Regions from separate parts of the Streptomyces sp. NTD91 genome, predicted to be linked through region 2. Evidence: riboswitches for the same ligand, from Rfam matches in the RefSeq annotation. Region 2 holds a riboswitch; the other holds the start of a gene.
The links. A riboswitch is a leader RNA that binds a small molecule or an ion and turns the genes downstream of it on or off. The one in region 2 is predicted to bind cyclic di-AMP.

Region 1 (8,414 bases), on a different contig from region 2:
GGGCAGGTCCGTCACGTTGCAGCGCGTGGCCAGGTCGGGGGAGTCGGGCCAGCTGCCGATGACCACACCCGCCAACTCCAGATCACGGCGGCGCAGCTCACGGGCGGTCAGCTCCGTGGCGTTGAGGGTGCCCAGGCCGGCTTGGGCCACCACCAGAACCGGTGCGTCGAGCAGCCCCGCCACGTCGGCCAGGGTGCCGCCGTCAGCGTCGAAGCGGACCAGCAGTCCGCCCGCGCCCTCCACCAGCACCAGATCGTGCTCGGCGGCCAGCTTGGCGGCGCGGTCGGCCACCTCGCGCGGGTGCACCGGCGCCCTCCCGGCCCGCCGTGCGGCCGTGCCCGGCGCCAACGGCTCGGGATAGCGGGCCAGCTCGTCGGCCCTGACCGGTCCCGCGAGCCGCGCGACCTCGTCGGCGTCCCCGCGCTCGTCCGGCCGCACGCCCGTCTGCGCCGCCTTCAGCACGGCCACCGAACGCCCGGCCGCGAGCGCGGCGGCGGCGACGGCGGCCGTGGTGACGGTCTTGCCGACCTCCGTGCCCGTCCCCGTGATCACCAGTACCGTCATCTCATCCCTCCCGCGCCGCGGCGCACACCGCGCGCGCGATCCTCGCCACGTCCTCGTCCGACGTGATGTACGGCGGCATCGTGTAGACCAAGTCGCGGAAGGGCCGCAGCCACACGCCCGCCCGAACGGCCGCCGCGGTGGCCGCCGCCATGTCCACCTCGTGGTCGAGCTGGACGACGCCGATCGCGCCGAGGACGCGGACATCCCGTACGCCGGGCAGCTCACGGGCCGGCGCGAGACCCTCGCCCAGACCCTGTTCGATCCGCTTGACCTCGGCCCGCCAGTCCTGGCCCAGCAGCAGCTCGACGGAGGCGCAGCCCACGGCCGCCGCGAGCGGGTTGCCCATGAAGGTCGGGCCGTGCGCGAGCACCGGCACCTCGCCCCGCGAGATGCCCTCGGCGACCCGCGCGGTGCACAGCGTGGCGGCCAGCGTCAGATAGCCGCCGGTCAGCGCCTTGCCCACGCACATCACATCAGGAGCGACGCCCGCGTGCTCCGCCGCGAACAGCGCCCCGGTGCGGCCGAACCCGGTGGCGATCTCGTCGAACACCAGCAGCACGTCGTGCGCGTCGCACGCCTCGCGCAGCACCCGGAGGTAGGCGGGGGAGTGGAAGCGCATGCCGCCCGCGCCCTGCACGACCGGCTCCACGACGACCGCGGCCACCTCGTCCGCGTGACGGGCGATCAGCTCGCGCAGCTGGTCCGCGTACGACTCCTCGTACGCGGCCGGCGGCGCGTCGGCGAAGACCTGGCGCGGCAGCACGCCCGACCACAGGGCGTGCATCCCGCCCTCGGGGTCGCACACGGACATCGGATTCCAGGTGTCGCCGTGGTAGCCGCCCCGCCAGGTCAGCAGCCGCTGCTTGCCGGGCCGGCCGAGCGAGCGCCAGTACTGCAGGCACATCTTCACCGCGACCTCGACCGACACCGAACCGGAGTCGGCCAGGAAGACGTGCTCCAGTCCTTTCGGCGACATGTCGACAAGGTGCTTCGCGAGGCGGACGGCGGGCTCGTGGGTGAGTCCGCCGAACATCACGTGGCTCATCCGCCCGAGCTGGTCGCGCGCCGCCTCGTTGAGGACCGGGTGGTTGTAGCCGTGGATCGCCGACCACCACGACGACATGCCGTCCACGAGGTCGCCCGAGCCGTCGGCGAGACGCAGCCGGACACCGCTCGCCGACTCCACGACGAGCGGTTCGGCACGTCCGGGCATGGGGCCGTACGGATGCCACACGTGCCGCCGGTCCAGCTCCAGCAGGTCGGACAGGCTCAGGCGGGACGGAGCCGGCCGGTCAGGCATTGGGCGCGAGGTCCGTTCCGGCGCCCCGGCGGCGGACCGCCACCAGGTCGGTGCGCGGCTCCTGCGCGGCCGGTGCGACCGCCGTACCGCACACGCCGGCCGTCCCGCAGACGTCCGCGCCCTCGTGCGAGCCGCAGCCGTCGTGGGCGCCGCAACCCTCGTGCGAGCCGCAGACCGACCCGTGGCCGGCCGCCGCCCCGGTCCGGTGCTCCGGCAGCGTCACCTCGCCGGCGCCCTCCACCTCGAAGCCGGCGTCGGCGATCATCTCCAGGTCGGCCTTGCCCGCCTGGCCCTCGCTGGTCAGGTAGTCGCCGAGGAAGATGGAGTTGGCCAGGTGCAGCGCGAGGGGCTGCAGGGTGCGCAGATGGACCTCGCGGCCGCCCGCGATCCGGACCTCCACGTCCGGGCAGACGAACCGGACCATGGCGAGGATCCGCAGGCAGCGCTGCGGGGTGAGGTTCCACTCCTTGGCCAGCGGGGTGCCCTCGAACGGGATGAGGAAGTTCACCGGGACCGAGTCCGGGTCGAGTTCGCGCAGCGAGAAGACCACGTCGACCAGGTCCTCGTCGCTCTCACCCATGCCCGCGATCAGACCGGAGCAGGCGGACAGCCCGGCCGCGTGCGCCTTGTTCACCGTCTCCACCCGGTCGGCGTAGGTGTGGGTGGTGGTGATGTCGCCGTACGTGGACTCGGAGGTGTTGAGATTGTGGTTGTAGGCGTCCGCGCCCGCCTCGCGCAGCCGCTCGGCCTGGCCGTCGGAGAGCAGGCCGAGGCAGGCGCACACCTCGACGTGCTCGTTCTGCTCCTTGATGGTGCGGATGGTCTCCGAGACGCGGTCCACGTCCCGGTCGGTCGGGCCGCGTCCGCTGGCCACCAGGCAGACCCGCTTGGCGCCGCCCGCCAGACCCGCGGCGGCCGCCGCGGAGGCCTCGTCGGGCTTGAGCCAGGTGTACTTCAGGATGCCGGCCTTCGAGCCGAGCCGCTGGGAACAGTACGAGCAGTCCTCAGGGCACAGGCCCGACTTGAGGTTCACCAGATAGTTGAGTTTCACCCGTCGTCCGAACCAGTGCCGGCGCACCTTGCCGGCCGCGGCCACCACATCGAGCAGGTCGTCGTCGGAGGTGGCCAGAACGGCGAGCGCTTCCTCGCGGGTCGGCAGCTCGCGCCGAAGCCCCTTGTCCACCAGCGTGTTCAGCAGGTCCATGAGGTCCGATCCTGTCCTACCGGACCGCTCCGGGCCAAGGAGAGTTTGCACAACGGAGACGGTTCACCGTGTGGGTATTGCCACACCTCGGGTGACCCGTCGTGCCGCTAAGGTCTGTCCGCTACCTACAAAAGCACCGGAGGACCCATGGCGTTCGGCTGGATCGACGAGCAGGCCGAGGCGCGCCGCCGCGCCGGACTCGTGCGCACCCTGCGCCCGCGCCCCGCCGACTCGCCGCTGCTGGATCTGGCGAGCAACGACTACCTGGGCCTCGCCCACCACCCCGAGATCACCGAGGCCGCGGCCGCCGCCGCCCGGACCTGGGGCGGCGGCTCCACCGGCTCCCGGCTGGTCACCGGCACCACCGAACTGCACAGCGAGCTGGAACGCGAGCTGGCCGCCTTCTGCGGCTTCGAGGCGGCCCTGGTCTTCTCCTCCGGTTACGCCGCCAACCTGGCCGCGGTCACCGCGCTCGGCCCGCACGGCTCCTTGATCGTCTCCGACGCCGGCAACCACGCCTCCCTCATCGACGGCTGCAGGCTGGCCCGGGGCGAGCGGCAGGTCGTCGGGCACGCCGACCCGGAGGCGGTGCGCAAGGCGCTCGCCACCCACCAGGGGCCGGCCGTCGTCGTCTCGGACACCGTGTTCTCGGTCGACGGGGACGAGGCGCCACTGGCCGCGCTGGCCGCGGCGTGCCGGGAGCACGGCGCGGGTCTGGTCGTGGACGACGCACACGGGCTCGGGGTGCTGGGCGACGGCGGCAGGGGAGCGCCGTACGCGGCCGGGCTGGCCGGCGCCGCGGACGTGGTGGTCACGGCCACTCTCTCCAAGTCCCTGGGCAGTCAGGGCGGGGTGGTGCTCGGGCCGCGGCGGGTGATCGAGCACCTCGTCAACGCCGCCCGGACGTTCATCTTCGACACGGGGCTGGCACCCGCGGCGGCCGGCGCCGCGCTCGCTGCGCTGCGGCTGCTCGTCCGCGAACCCGAGCGCGCGGCGCGCGCCGGCGCGGTGGCCACGGAACTGCACGCACGGCTGACCGCCGCGGGTCTGGAAGCGGTGCCTCCGGACGCCGCGGTGGTCTCCGTGCGAGCCGCGTCCCCGGAACAGGCGGTGCGCTGGGCGGCCGACTGCCGGACCGCCGGTCTGGCCGTGGGCTGCTTCCGTCCTCCTTCCGTGCCCGACGGCATTTCACGGCTGCGGTTGACCGCCCGTGCGGACCTGTCCGGGGCCGAGATCGAACGCGCTGTACGAGTGATCGTCGAAACGCGACCATGAGTCGGCGTGACACGGCCGTGCTTCGCGTATGGATGATGGCGTGTGAGGGGTCCTGGGGTCGCTTCCGAGCACGTGTGCGATCGGGGGCGGTTCAGAGGGCGGTCAGGAAACCGGCCCAGCTGTCGGTGGAGAAGAGCAGCGCGGGTCCGGCCGGGCGCTTGGAGTCGCGCACGGCGAGCAGCCCGGCCCCGGGGCCGGAGCGCGGCCGGGCCGTCTCCACGCAGTTGTTGGCTCCCGTGCTGTAGCTGCTGCGCAGCCAGCGCACGTCGTGCAGGTCGGTACTGGCAGGGACGTTCCGAGGCAGGGCTGACATGGTGCCTCCTTACGCGCCGTCACCTATCCCGGCGATGTAATCCAACGTGTCCTCGGGTGAAAGGGCGTGCATCCGAAGGGTGTCGAAGGCCTCCGAGTAGGCCATGAGGTCTTCTTTCCGCTCCAGGTAGAGGCTACTCGTCAACTGGTCAAGAACAACCACGTCCAGATCGGAAGTGCTCGGAAATGAGAAAATAACGAAAGGCCCGGTGAGGCCGACATGCGCCCCGGCGTCGAACGGCAGTACCTGGAGACGGACTTGGGGAAGCCGGGCCGCCTCCGTCAGCCGCTCCAGCTGCCGGGCCATCACCTCGGGGCCGCCGACCTCGCGCCGCAGCACCGCCTCGTCCAGCACCGCGCTCAGCACCAGCGGGGGGTCGGCGCGCAGCACGTCCTGCCGGGCCAGCCGCACCTCCACCAGCGCGTCCAGGCCCTCCTCGTCCAGGTTCTTCACGGCCGCCCGGGTCACCGCGCGGGCGTACTCGGGGGTCTGCAGCAGGCCGGGCACGACCGTGGTCTCCAGGGTGCGCATCGCGCTCGCCTGCGACTCCAGGCTGATGAAGTCCCGGTACGTGGGCGGCAGCACCCCGCGGTAGGCGTGCCACCAGCGGTGCCGGCCGCCGGTGTCGTCGGAGCCCGCCAGCATCAGCAGAAGCTCGCGCAGTTGTCCGTCGTACACCTCGTAGGCGTCGAGGAGTAACCGCACATCCGCTGGTTTCACGCCGCTGGCACCGGTCTCGATACGACTGACCTTCGACTGGTGCCAGCCGACCAGCCGAGCCGCCTCACCGCTCGTGAGCCCGGCACCGGTACGCAGCGTGCGCAGTTCGGCACCCAGTTTGCGGCGGCGCACTGCCGGCCCGTTCTGCATGGGCTCCTCCTTACTCCTTCCGGACCGCCCGGATACGGTCTCGCGTAGGAGAGTTCACCGCTTCGAGCGACAGATATATGCATATCTTGGTGGATCGCTCCCCGTGACCGGCCCGGTGGTGGCAGGCTGACGAGCAAGCACCAGTCCGGGACCGTACTCGAACCATCCGCGCCGTGTCGGACTGCGGGCCCGTGGGAAAGGGACGACGTCGCCATGGCAGACCATCTGGAAGCATCCGTCACTCTGCCGAGCGATCCCGCCTCGGTCTCCGCGGCCCGCACGTATGTCGTGGGCACGCTCGCGGAGTGGGGCCTGCCGTCGGACACCGAGGTGGCCGACACAGTGCGACTCATCGTCTCCGAACTCGCCACGAACGCCGTACAGCACACCTTCGGTCAATCACCCACCTTCACGGTCGACATCGCCCTGGACTGCGACGAACACCTCCGCATCGGCGTGACGGACAGTCACCCGCGCTTCCCGAAGAGACTGCCCGCCGCCGTCCAGCAGGACAACGGGCGCGGCATGGTCATCATCCGCTGGCTCACCGCGGAGTGCGGCGGCAGGCTCCGTGTCCGCCCCACCCGTGAGGGCGGCAAGACGGTCTCCATCGAACTCCCCTGGATCGTCCCGGCGGAACGGTCCCACTAGGGCGTGTTTGGAAAGTGGCGTCGTCCGCCCGGAGGGCGGGGTCCGCGGCGTCTGGTGCGGTGCATCGCAAGGCGGAGGGTCGTCCTCGTACCGGGCGTACGTGGACGATCCCGACAACGCGGCGAGGTGCCGTGCCAGGCGTCGCGGACCAGACGGGACTTTCGAAACACGCCCTAGCCGGCCGACACGGCAACGGCAGCCTTCGGGCCGGGCCGGACGGGAGGTGTTGTTCTGGGGGAGGGCCGGTGTGGCGCCTGCGTGCTCCGTCGCCGTGCGCGCACACCGGGTCGGCTGCGCGCGCCGCCGGCCCCGGGCCGCCCGTGGGCTCCAGGCGGGCACCGGGGTGGCGCCGACGGTGCGCGGAGCGGCCCTGCTGCTGGAGCCGCTCCGGACCTGACAGGGGTCAGCTGACCCGGCCGTACCAGACGCTCCTGGTCCAGATCTTCTGGAGCCTCACCACGTCCCCGGTCCTCGGCGCGTGCCAGATCTTCCCGTGCCCGGCGTAGATGCCGACGTGGTAGACGTACGAGCCCGAGTGGAAGAACACCAGGTCACCGGCCCTGCGGCTGCCGGCGGAGATGTGGTGCGTCTTGTTGTACTGCGCGGCTGCGGTACGCGGCAGGCTCTTGCCCGCCTTCTTGAACGAGTAGAGCGTCAGCCCCGAGCAGTCGAACCTGCGCGGCCCGGTGGCCCCGTACTGGTACGGCGCCCCCTTCTTGGAGGCCGCGACCTGCAATGCCTTCGTCGCGAGGGTCGCTGCCGAGGCATCCGTGGCGAGGCCGGGGACCGCGATCGAGCCGCCGACGGCGGCGAGGGTGAGGGCCGAGGCCGTGCCGGCCCGGGCCATGAGCGACGGGACACGATTGAGCGCAGTCATGCGCAACCCTTCGTCAGCCGCCTGTGAAGGATGACCTGTCGGATTCGGGCTGGCGAAGTTGCCCGGCCGCGTTGCCGCGGCTTCACCCCAAGGGCTGCTCGTAACCTCCGCCCGGCTGCGGCGCACAGAGGGTTCTGTGACGCGCAGACGAACATCCGTTCCGGCGACCCGTCTTGCCTGGGTCCTCCACTCCTGCCGATCCACTCCTGTCGACCGGTCATCCGGGCGGCGGCAGGACTCGGCGTCCGCCCGGACCGCCCCGCCGCGGTGGCGGGGGCTTGTCGTCGGACGGGATCTTCGCCCACACCGGTCCGAAAATCCCAATGCATCCGGGAATTTGTGGCGTTGCTCACCACTCGCCCGTTCGGGTGGACCGGGCGATGTCGGACACCACGTCAGATCGCGGACGTAGCCCCGGACCTGGGACGATGCGCTTTCCCGCGAACTTCGGACCGGCGTGGAGCGCAAGTCGGGAGGCCCGGAGAACGAGGCGGATATACACCGGTCGGCGGTACGTCGTTCGGGCCGTTTCAACTCCCGTCCGGGCGGCACCCGTCGACACCCGGGTCCCGTCCGGCCGGGTCGGGCGTCCGGATCAGCCGCCGCCGTCCGGCGGGAGCGCGACGCGCGCGGTCCGGCGTTCACCGTCCAGCACCCGCAAAGCCCGTGCCAGCGTGTCCCCGTACAGCTCCGTCTCGCCCCGCCGGTGCATCAGCGCGAGGGCGTCACGCAGCTCTGCCGCCTTGCGCACCAGGGCCTGGGCCGCACGCAGTCCGCGATAGGTGTCGCCACCGTGCGCGGGATTGACCCGGCCCAGCAGGTCGGCGGCCTCCAGGTAACGGTCGATCAGGTCGCCCTCGGCGCGCGTGAGTGCGGGCAACGGCGGCAGGTCCGGAAGCATCGGCGGCTCACCTCGCGTCCGCTGCACCCGGGGTGCTCCGCCGGGTGGGCACGATGGCGTCCACCAGGCCGTAGGCCACCGCCGCGGGGGCGTCCAGGACGAGGTCCCGCTCCAGGTCGCGGTGGACCTGCTCGGCCCTGCGCCCGGTGTGCCGTACCAGCATCTCCTCCGTCAGCGCGCGGATCCGGGCCAGTTCCTCGGCCTGGATGAGCAGGTCGCTCGGCTGGCCCTGCACCGGCTCGGCGAGCTGGGGCTGCGAGAGCACCATGCGCGCGCCGGGCAGGGTGAACCGCTTGCCCGGCGCTCCGGCCGCGAGCAGCAGCGCGGCCTGGGAGGAGGCCTGGCCCAGGCAGTAGGTCGCCACGTCGCAACTGACGTAGCGCATGGTGTCGTACACCGATGTCAGCGCGCTGAACGTACCGCCGGGCGAGTTGACGTACAGCGTGATGTCCCGCTCCG
Region 2 (9,845 bases):
GCGAAGCACCTCTATCAGCTGTGGCGGACCAATCGCCGCGGCAGCAGCACCTCCACGAAGTAGGCAAGGCCACCACGCGTGGCACACCGTGTCCTGGGGAGGGACTTCGTGACTCGACCGGTTGCAGTGATCGGGGCCGGGCCGTTCGGCCTGTCCACCGCCGCCCACCTGCGGGCGCGCGGCATCCCCGTCCGCGTCTTCGGCGACCCCATGGTCAGCTGGCGCGACCACATGCCCGAGGGCATGCTCCTGAAGTCCACGCCCGCTGCCTCGAACTTCGACTGCCCGCAGCCCGGCCACGCCCTCGCCGACTACTGCGACGCGGCCGGGATCCGCCGCCTGGTGACCGACGAGGACATCATCCCGGTGGAGACGTTCATCGCCTACGGCGAGTGGTTCCAGCAGAAGCTGGCCCCCGGCCTGGAGGCTGTGCGGGTCGTCTCCGTGGACCGCGACACGAGCGGCGGCTTCGAACTGAAACTGGACTCGGGCGAGATGTTCACCGCGCGCGCGGTCGTCGTCGCCACCGGGCTGTCGGGCCTGGCGCACCTGCCGGCGGAACTCGCGGGAGCCGCCACCGACGGACCGGCGCCCACCGCTGCGGTCTCGCACAGCTCCCAGCACCACGACCTGAGCCGTTTCGCCCGCCAGGAACTGATCGTGATCGGCGCCGGCCAGTCCGCGCTGGAGACGGCGGCGCTCGCGGCCGAGGCGGGGGCACGCGTGCGTGTCGTCGCTCGCGGCCGTGGCCGGGTCGCCTTCGGCGCCCCGCCCTGGGAACAGCCGAGACTGCGTCCCGAGTCCCCGTTCGGCCGCGCCTGGTCGCTGTGGGCCTTCAGCTACTACCCGCACCCCTACCGTTACCTGCCCGAGGCCACCCGGCACTTCCTGGTCCGCCGGGTCCTCGGACCACTCGGCGCCTGGTGGCTGCGCGAGCGCTTCGAGAGCGCCGTACAGGTGCACGACGTGGAGCGGGTCGTGGCCGCCGAGGCGCCGGACGGCAACCCCGTCCTCACCGTCCGCACCCACGGCGGGCGCACCGAGCGGCTCACCGCCGACCATGTCATCGCCGCGACCGGCTACCGCGTCGACATCGCTGCGATGGACTTCCTCGGCCATGGGCTGCGCACCCGGCTCGCGGTGAGCCGCGGCGCCCCGAGGCTCGGCGCCGGTTTCGTGTCGTCCGTCCCCGGCCTGTACTTCACCGGCCTGCCGGCCGCGTCGTCGTACGGCCCGGTGATGCGTTTCGTCTGCGGTACGGAGTTCGCCTCCCCGCGCCTGGCGAAACACCTGGCGGCGGCCCACGGCTGACGCGGGCGCTTCGGCCCCGCGAACCGGGCCATTGTCACCATGAGGCAGCCACCGGGCACCACTTGGGGCCGATCAGTACGTAAGTGCGCAGGACGGCAAGGTGAGTCGAGGAGGCGCGGTGTCCGTATTCTCTGATCATGGCAGCCTCCCCCGCGTACGCACTGATCGCCACCGACCTGGACGGAACGCTGTTGCGCGGCGACGACACGGTCTCCGACCGGTCGTTCGCCGCGCTCGCGCGGGTGGCGCGGGCCGGTGTCCGGCACCTGGTGGTGACGGGCCGCCCGGTCCCGCGGGTACGGCCCCTGCTCGCGCGCCTCGGCTGCACGGGGCTCGCGGTGTGCGGACAGGGGGCACAGGTCTACGACGCCGGGACCGGCCGGCTGCTGTGGTCGGTCCGGCTGGACCGGGAACTGGCAGAGACGGCGCTCGGCAAGATCGAGGCCGAGGTGGGGGAGGTCTACGCGGCCGTCGACCAGGACGGCGTGGAGGGGCTCACGCTCATCGAGCCCGGGTACCGGATGCCGCACCCGACCCTGCCGGCGGAGCGGGTCGACCGGCGCGACGACCTGTGGTCCGCGCCGATCAGCAAGGTGCTGCTGCGCCATGCCGACCTGTCCGACGACGAGTTGGCGGCCGCCGCGCGCACGGTGGTGGGCTCGCTGGCCACGGTCACCATGTCCGGGCCGGGAACCGTGGAACTGCAGCCGTCCGGGGTGACCAAGGCGACCGGTCTCGCGCTGGCCGCCGAGCGGCTCGGGATCACGGCGCGGGAGGCGCTGGCGTTCGGCGACATGCCCAACGACATCCCGATGTTCGACTGGGCGGGGCGCGGGGTCGCCATGGCCAACGCGCATCCCGAACTCAAAGCGGTGGCCGACGAGATCACCCTGTCGAACGAGAACGACGGTGTCGCCGTGGTCCTCGAACGACTGTTTGCCGTCCACTGACCCGGCGGACCGACTGACCGGCACATCAGTAGGCGGCCGTCCGGAGGAGGCCGGCATGGCCTGGTGCACGCTCGCCGGATGCCCGGCGGCCGCCCGGTACGCCCCCCGTCCGTCAGGTTCGGGGAGCGTGCCGGGCGGCCGATGCCGGGACGGCCCGCGGGGCCGGCGACGGCCGGACGCGCGGGACGTCGGGGAGCGGCCCGTGGGCGGCCGTGGGCCGTCAGTAGGCGCTGTTGACGTTGTCGATCGAGCCGTAGCGTGCGGCGGCGTAGTTGCAGGCGGCGGTGATGTTGGCGACCGGGTCGTAGGGACTGGAGGCGGTACCGGCCACGTGGTACGCGTGGAAGGTGGGGTCGATGACCTGGAGCAGGCCCTTGGACGGGATGCCGGCGGCGGCGTTGGAGTCCCACAGGTTGATGGCGTTCGGGTTGCCGGAGGACTCACGCATGATGTTGCGGTAAATACCGTTGTAGGTGCCCGGGATGCCCTTCTGGGCCATGATCGCGAGCGACTCGCGGATCCAGCCGTCGAGGTTGTCCGGATACCCGGCGCGAGTGCCGGCGGCCGGGGTGGTGCTCGTGGTGGCCGCCGAGGCGCTGGTGGCGCCGACGAGGGGCAGGGCGAGTACGGCGGCGCCGGTACCGAGGAGGGCGAGGACACGGGCGAGGCGGTTGGTGCAGGGGCGGCGATGTCGAGCGGCAGCAGGCATGGGGACGTTCCTCTCCTACGCCTGCGAGGTGAGCTGTCGGGTTCGGGCGGCGAGGTGCCCGGCCGTGCCCGGAAGGGACACGGCTTCACCCCCAGCCGTACCGGTGCGGTGCGTGCCGACCGGTCCGGCGACTTACCTGGGTCCCCCGCTCCTGCCGTACGAATGGTCCGTGGATGGGTGCGCGGGCGGCGGCAGGATTCGGCGTCCGCCCGACGGCCGGGAAGGTATGCGAGAGCACATGCCGGAAACAAGTGCGTGAATCACACAACGCACCATTTGACCTTGATCAATGCTATATGAGGCACTTGATCCTTTGCGGTTGCCAATCTCAACTGGCCTACCGGGCAAGGAGGGACGGCGTTCGGCGGGTCTCCGGGGTGGGGGGCGGTCCGTGACCCAACTCACGAAGTAGCAAAGTACTCTAAATCCGGCATAGGGGATTCATGTGGATCGGCCGCGCGGTGGAACCCGTGGCATGGTGCCCGTCGTTGTCGTAGTGATCGCGGCACCTGTCGGTGTCGTGGGTGGTCGCGGCGGCGCGGAGGGGGTGCGCGGGGTCGCCTCCGCCCGCCTGTCGTTCGCGACAAAGCGCGTGGGTTCCTGTTAAGTCGATGAATGCCCGTCCTTACTACTTGATCAAAAACATACCGACCATGATCCGATAGCGCCCGCTGGACCGGTGGGCGCTATCAGCGATCGAACAGGGACCGGATACGCTGACTCGAGTGATGGCAGCGACCTATCGACAAACCGTGTGATCGCCAGCAGACACCAGCAGACAGGAGACCCCTCGTGACCGTCGTCGGGCCGTTCGGGCTGAGCGTGCGGGACCAGGCTCTGGAAGCCGATGTCCAGGCCGGATTGGCGGCTGTCGAGGAAGGCTTGCTCGAGGCCACCAAGAGCGAGGTCCCGTTCATCACGGAGGCCGCGCAGCACCTCGTACGAGCGGGCGGGAAGCGGTTCCGGCCGCTGCTCGTGATGCTCGCGGCCCGGTTCGGCGACCCCTATGCGCCGGGCATCGTGCCGTCGGCCGTGGTCGTGGAGCTGACGCACCTGGCCACGCTGTACCACGACGACGTCATGGACGAGGCGGCCGTGCGGCGCGGCGTGGACAGCGCCAACACCCGCTGGGGCAACTCCGTCGCGGTCCTCACCGGCGACTTCCTCTTCGCCCGCGCCTCCCAGATCCTCGCGGACCTCGGCCCCGAGGCCGTCAGGGTGCAGGCCCTCGCGTTCGAACGGCTGGTCACCGGCCAGATCCTGGAGACCGCCGGCCCCACGGACGGCCGCGACCCGGTCGAGCACTACCTGGACGTGCTCGGCGGCAAGACGGGCTCGCTGGTGGCCGTGTCGTGCCGGTTCGGCGCGATGATGTCGGGCGCCGACGAGACGGTCGTCGACGTGCTCACCCAGTACGGCGAGCGGCTCGGGGTCGCCTTCCAGCTCGCCGACGACGTCCTGGACATCGCCTCCGACTCCCACGAGTCCGGCAAGACCCCGGGCACCGACCTGCGCGAGGGCATCGCCACGCTGCCCGTGCTCCGGCTGCGCGAGCGCGCCGCCCGCCTCCGGCTGCCCGAGGACGTCGCCCTGTGCGAGCTGCTGGACTCCGACCTCAGCGACGACGCCCGGCACGCCGAGGCGCTGGCCGCGCTGCGCGCGCACCCCGCGCTGGAACAGGCCCGCCGGGACACCGTCCGGTACGCGGAGGAGGCCCGCGCCGCGCTGGCCCCGCTGCGGGAGTGCGACGCGAAGGCGGCGCTGATGGAGCTGTGCGACGCGGTGGTCCACCGCGCCGGCTGACCCGGCCCCGCCCACCGGCCTTCGGCCACGCACCGTCCGACGCCTCGTCAGCGGCCGGCCACTGTCGCACAGGCCCGGGCCCCGGCACGCCCCGAGCGACCTCGTACGCCTCTGCGCATGCCCGTACGGCCTTCCCCGTCCCGTACGGCCCCCTCCGTTCCGGTGAGACCCCTACGGGTCGGCGGAGCCGGTTCCCTCTGCGTGTCATACCGCAGGAGTACACGGAGTTGGCTCCGAGGTCTGACGCTTCCTCACGGCCGATTTGGTGAGATGGAAACCACGGAAATCACCACTCCTCACCGATTCGGGTGAGAATGGCGGCTCAGGTGGACCAGCATGAGGACAGCCGCCGCCGACGACGGAGGTAAGGCAGACATGGCACCGTACGAATCCGACGACGCAGTGGACGCCACGCGGGACGAGGACGCGCACGCCGGCCGCCGCAAGGCCGCCCGCTACGCGGTCCCGGTCGCGGTGGTGGGCGTGGCAGCGGCCACGATCGGTCTGGTCCCGGCGCTCGCCGCCTCCGGCGACCCCGACCTGCCCAGGATCACCGCGCAGCAGCTCATCGAGAAGATCGCCAAGTCGGACGTGCAGCAGATGTCCGGGACCGTGCGGATCGACACCGACCTCGGCCTGCCCGACCTCGGTGGCCTGGAGAACAGCCTGGCTTCCGGCGCCACCAAGGGCTCCGGCGACGGCTCCTCCGCCGACCCGCAGTCCAAGCTCACCGAGCTGGTCTCCGGCACGCACACCCTGCGCGTCGCCGCCGACGGCCCGGAGAAGCAGAAGCTGTCGCTGCTGGAGAGCGGCTCCGAGTACAGCCTCATCCACAACGGCAAGAACGTGTGGGGCTACGACAGCAAGAGCAACGAGGTCTACCACACCACCTCGGCCGACTCCGGCAAGGAGCACCGGGCCGAGCCCCCGGCCACGCCGAAGGACTTCGCCGACCAGGCGCTGAAGTCGGTGGACGGCACCACGTCCGTCACCGTCGACGGCACCGAGCGGGTCGCCGGCCGCGACGCCTACAAACTGCTGATCAAGCCCCGGCAGTCCGGCACCACCGTCGGCGCGATCAGCATCGCCGTCGACTCCAGGACCGGCATGCCGCTGAAGTTCACCCTCACCCCGAAGAGCGGCGGCACCGCCGTCCTCGACGTGGGCTTCGCCCAGGTCTCCTTCGCGAAGCCGGCCGCCTCCACCTTCGACTTCACCCCGCCCAAGGGCGCGAAGGTGACGGAGCAGAAGCAGGGTGCGGAGGCCGGGAAGCACGAGCGTGCGTCCGGCAAGGTCCTCGGCAAGGGAATGCACGGCTCCGAGGTCCTCGGCAAGGGAACGAACGGCTCCGAGGTCCTCGGCAGGGGCTGGACGTCCATCGCCACCTTCGACACCGGCGCCAAGGGCGGTCTGCCGGCCGGCTCCAAGGCCGGTGACCTCGGCGGCTTCCTCGGCTCGCTGGGCGACAAGGTGTCGGGCAAGTTCGGCAAGGGCACGGTCTTCACCACCCGCCTGGTCAACGCCCTGATCACCGACGACGGCAAGGTGTACGTCGGCGCGGTCACCAAGGAGGCCCTGGTGAAGGCGGCCGACGCGGGAAAGTGACCCGCTTCGGGCACCACCGTCCGTGACCGTGCGTTGACTCTGCAGAGCGATCGCATCGAGGGGGAGCCGATGGACGGACCGTCCGCCACGGAGCGGGAGGCGGGGGAAGCGGGTGAGCGCGCCCCGGGGCAACCGGAGGAGAGCGTCATCGCCAGCCGCGGCCTGACCAAGCGCTACCGCGGCGGACAGCTCGCCGTCGACGGCCTCGACCTGATCGTCCCGGCGGGCAGCGTCTTCGGCTTCCTCGGTCCGAACGGCTCGGGCAAGACCACCACCATCCGCATGCTGATGGGTCTGATCGAGCCGACCGCGGGCACGGCCCGCGTGCTGGGCCGCCCGATGCCCCGGGCGGCCCGCTCCGTCCTCCCCGAGGTCGGCGCGCTCATCGAGGGCCCGGCCCTGTACGGCTTCCTCTCCGGCCGGGACAACCTGCTGCGCTACGACGCCGCCGACCCGACCGCCGACCCCCGCACGCGGCGTGCCCGCGTCGCCGCCGCCCTGGACCGGGTGGGCCTCGCGGCGGCCGCCGGCAAGAAGGCGAAGGCCTACTCGCTCGGCATGAAACAACGCCTGGGCCTCGCCGCCGCGCTGCTCCAGCCGCGCCGGCTGCTCGTGCTGGACGAGCCCACCAACGGCCTCGACCCCCAGGGCATGCGCGAGATCCGCACCCTCATCCGGGAGTTGGCCTCGGACGGCACGACGGTCTTCCTCTCCTCCCACCTCCTCGACGAGATCGAGCAGGTCTGCACCCATGCCGCGGTCATGGCGCGGGGCCGGCTCGTCACCCAGGGGGCGGTGGCCGACCTGGCGGCCGGCGCGCGCGGCCGACTGGTGGTGACGACCCCGGATCCGGCCGAGGCGGCCCGGGTGCTGAAGGAGCAGGGCGTCGGGGACGTCGCCGCCGAGGGCGACCGGGTCACGGGCGAACCACCGGCGCAGGACCTGGCCGAGGTGAACGCGGCCCTGGTCGTGGCGGGAGTGCGGGTCCGGGGGTTCGTGGTCGAACGGGCCTCGCTGGAGGACGCGTTCGTGGCACTGACGGGGGAGGGTTTCGATGTCGCGGGCTGAGAGGTCCCCCGGGGACGAGCCGGTTCCCGCGCCCGAGACGGCCGCCGAGGCCGGGACGGTCTCCGTATCCGGGACCACCCCCGGATCCGAGACGTCCCTCGCGTCCGGGAGGGCCCCCGGGGCCAGGACGATCCCCGTGCCGGCCGTACGCCGCCCGAGCCCCCTGTGGACGTTCGGGCTGCTGCGCAGCGAACTCGTCACGACCCTCCGCCGCTGGCGCACGCTCGCCCTGCTCGGGGTGCTCGCCGCGGTGCCGGTGCTGGTCGGGATCGCGGTGAAGATCCAGACGCGGGGCGGTGGGACGGCGGACCACAGCGGCCAGGGCCCGGCATTCATCACGCAGATCACCAACAACGGCCTGTTCCTGGTGTTCACGGCCCTGGCCGCGACGCTGCCGTTCTTCCTGCCGATGGCCGTCGGGGTCGTCGCGGGCGACGCGATAGCGGGCGAGGCCGGCGCGGGCACCCTGCGCTATCTGCTGGTCGCGCCTTCCGGCCGTACCCGGCTGCTGCTCACGAAGTACACGACCGTGCTGGCCTTCTGCGTGCTGGCCACGCTGGTCGTCGCGGTCTCCGCGCTGGTCGTCGGTGCGCTGCTCTTCCCGCTGGGCGAGCTGACGACCATATCCGGCACCCGGATCAGCTTCGCCGAGGGCCTTGCCCGGGCCCTGCTGATCGCTCTGGTGGTCGCGGCCTCACTGGTCGGCGTGGCGGCGCTCGGCCTGTTCGTGTCGACGCTCACGAGCAGCGGCATCGCGGCGATGGCGACCACGGTCGGCCTGCTCATCACCGTTCAGATCCTCGACCAGATACCCCAGTTGCACGCCCTGCGGCCGTACCTCTTCTCGCACTACTGGCTGTCCTTCGCCGACCTGATGCGCGACCCCGTCTACTGGGACGACCTGACGAAGAACCTCGGCCTGCAGGCGCTGTACGCGGCCGTGTTCGGCTCGGCGGCCTGGGCGCGGTTCACGGTGAAGGACGTCAGCGCGTAGACGTTCCCCGCCCTGTGGAGCGTTCTAGGCGCTCTGGTGCGGGAACCGCGCGAGGGGGGCGTCCTGTGCGAAGAACGTCTTCGCGCGGGCCAGCGCGTCGGTGTCCTTCAGCACGTCACCGGGCGCGCTGCCGTTGCCGAGCAGGACCCCGCCGAAGCGCATCCCCATGTAGGCGGCCGAGTTGTTGAGCGTGCCCACATAGGGGTCGGCGACCGAGGGCTCGGAGTCGGCGAGTGCGGCGACGCCCCAGAGGGTGCGGCCGGCGAGGGTCGCCCTGAAGTCGATACCCGGGGTGCGCAGCCAGCCCGACCAGTGGTCCAGGTAGCGCTTGGTGAGGCCGGAGACCGAGTACCAGTACAGCGGCGAGGCGAGCACGATGTCCGTGGCCGCGAGGGTGGCGTCCAGCAGCAGGCCGGTGGCGCTGTTCGAGGGCGGCCGCACGTGGTCGCTGTCGTGCCGCTGGTCCACGAAGTCGGGCAAGGGGTGCTCGGCCAGGCGGATCCAGCGCTGCTCGACGTCGCCGGGCAGCTGCTCGGCCGCCGCGCGGGCCAGCAGCTCGGTGTTGCCCTCGGCGCGGGCGCTGCCCAGGACGAAGAGGAAATGACGGCTCATGGGTCCCCCAGGGTGTGCTGCCGTACGACTTATAACGCGCATGCATTTTATGCACACGCAATCAACTCGCGCCAGAGGCCGGCGCCTGCCGGGTGCCGGGGTGCGGCTGGTGCGAGGCTGTGACGCTGTGGTGACCCGGAAGCCGAAGCGGGTCGACACACTGGTCGACAGGGCGCGTACGACGGGATCGCGACGCCGGGGGAGTGAGGGAAAGCCGATGTCTCGAGTCAGCTTCGAGAAGAAGCGGGCGCAGCAGCCCGCGGCGCATCCGGCCGTGGTACCGGTCCGCGTGTTCGGCGTGGGAGGCGCGTCGGTGGGCGGGACGTCGGTGGTGGCGGCGCCGGGCGAGGAGATCCAGCAGGCCGTCCTCGACCACCTCCAGCGCCTGGCCATCAGCGTCGGCGCCCCCATACGCGCCACGATCCATGACGACCGTGAGGGCTGCGTGGTTCCCCTGGAGGTCTCGGCGGACGGCTCCAGTCGGGTCACGGGGGAGGCGGTGCGGGTGGCTGCGACGGTGCAGCCGAACGCTGCGGAGCCGGCTTCCCCGGTGCGGTCGGGTGCGGCGGCCGGGGTGACGCGGGAGGAACCGGCCACAGCCTCGCCGCGGCGGCCTGCCGCAGCGGACGTGGTCTCGCCGACGGGCGTGCAGGACGCGCCCTTTGTGAAGCAGCCGCAGCCTGTTGCGGCCGGGACCGTGCAGGCGCCGACGGGACGGTTCGGCCCCCCGCCGGTCGTGCAGGCCGCGCAGACCCCGGCGCCCGTCGCGGCCCTCCCGGAGCCCGGCCCGGTG

Region 1: another riboswitch for cyclic di-AMP. It lies ahead of AC5WRT_RS10860 (C40 family peptidase); the one in region 2 lies ahead of AC5WRT_RS25550 (transglycosylase SLT domain-containing protein).

What each region holds. Positions count from the first base shown of each region.
Region 1 is NZ_JCAJZW010000007.1:118,293-126,706, forward strand. Features, by position in the region: gene bioD (dethiobiotin synthase) at 1-564, opposite strand, end outside; gene AC5WRT_RS10825 (adenosylmethionine--8-amino-7-oxononanoate transaminase) at 566-1,864, opposite strand; gene bioB (biotin synthase BioB) at 1,857-3,068, opposite strand; gene AC5WRT_RS10835 (8-amino-7-oxononanoate synthase) at 3,216-4,343, shown strand; gene AC5WRT_RS10840 (DUF397 domain-containing protein) at 4,435-4,656, opposite strand; gene AC5WRT_RS10845 (helix-turn-helix domain-containing protein) at 4,666-5,526, opposite strand; gene AC5WRT_RS10850 (ATP-binding protein) at 5,740-6,177, shown strand; gene AC5WRT_RS10855 (hypothetical protein) at 6,425-6,574, shown strand; gene AC5WRT_RS10860 (C40 family peptidase) at 6,581-7,054, opposite strand; cyclic di-AMP (ydaO/yuaA leader) riboswitch at 7,058-7,187, opposite strand; gene AC5WRT_RS10865 (hypothetical protein) at 7,650-7,955, opposite strand; gene AC5WRT_RS10870 (ATP-dependent Clp protease proteolytic subunit) at 7,963-8,414, opposite strand, start outside.
Region 2 is NZ_JCAJZW010000028.1:3,721-13,565, reverse strand. Features, by position in the region: gene AC5WRT_RS25565 (carboxylate--amine ligase) at 1-63, shown strand, start outside; gene AC5WRT_RS25560 (FAD-dependent oxidoreductase) at 109-1,311, shown strand; gene AC5WRT_RS25555 (HAD family hydrolase) at 1,449-2,261, shown strand; gene AC5WRT_RS25550 (transglycosylase SLT domain-containing protein) at 2,482-2,970, opposite strand; cyclic di-AMP (ydaO/yuaA leader) riboswitch at 2,974-3,149, opposite strand; gene AC5WRT_RS25545 (polyprenyl synthetase family protein) at 3,763-4,773, shown strand; gene AC5WRT_RS25540 (LolA family protein) at 5,149-6,378, shown strand; gene AC5WRT_RS25535 (ABC transporter ATP-binding protein) at 6,448-7,446, shown strand; gene AC5WRT_RS25530 (ABC transporter permease) at 7,433-8,440, shown strand; gene AC5WRT_RS25525 (flavodoxin family protein) at 8,465-9,052, opposite strand; gene AC5WRT_RS25520 (hypothetical protein) at 9,270-9,845, shown strand, end outside.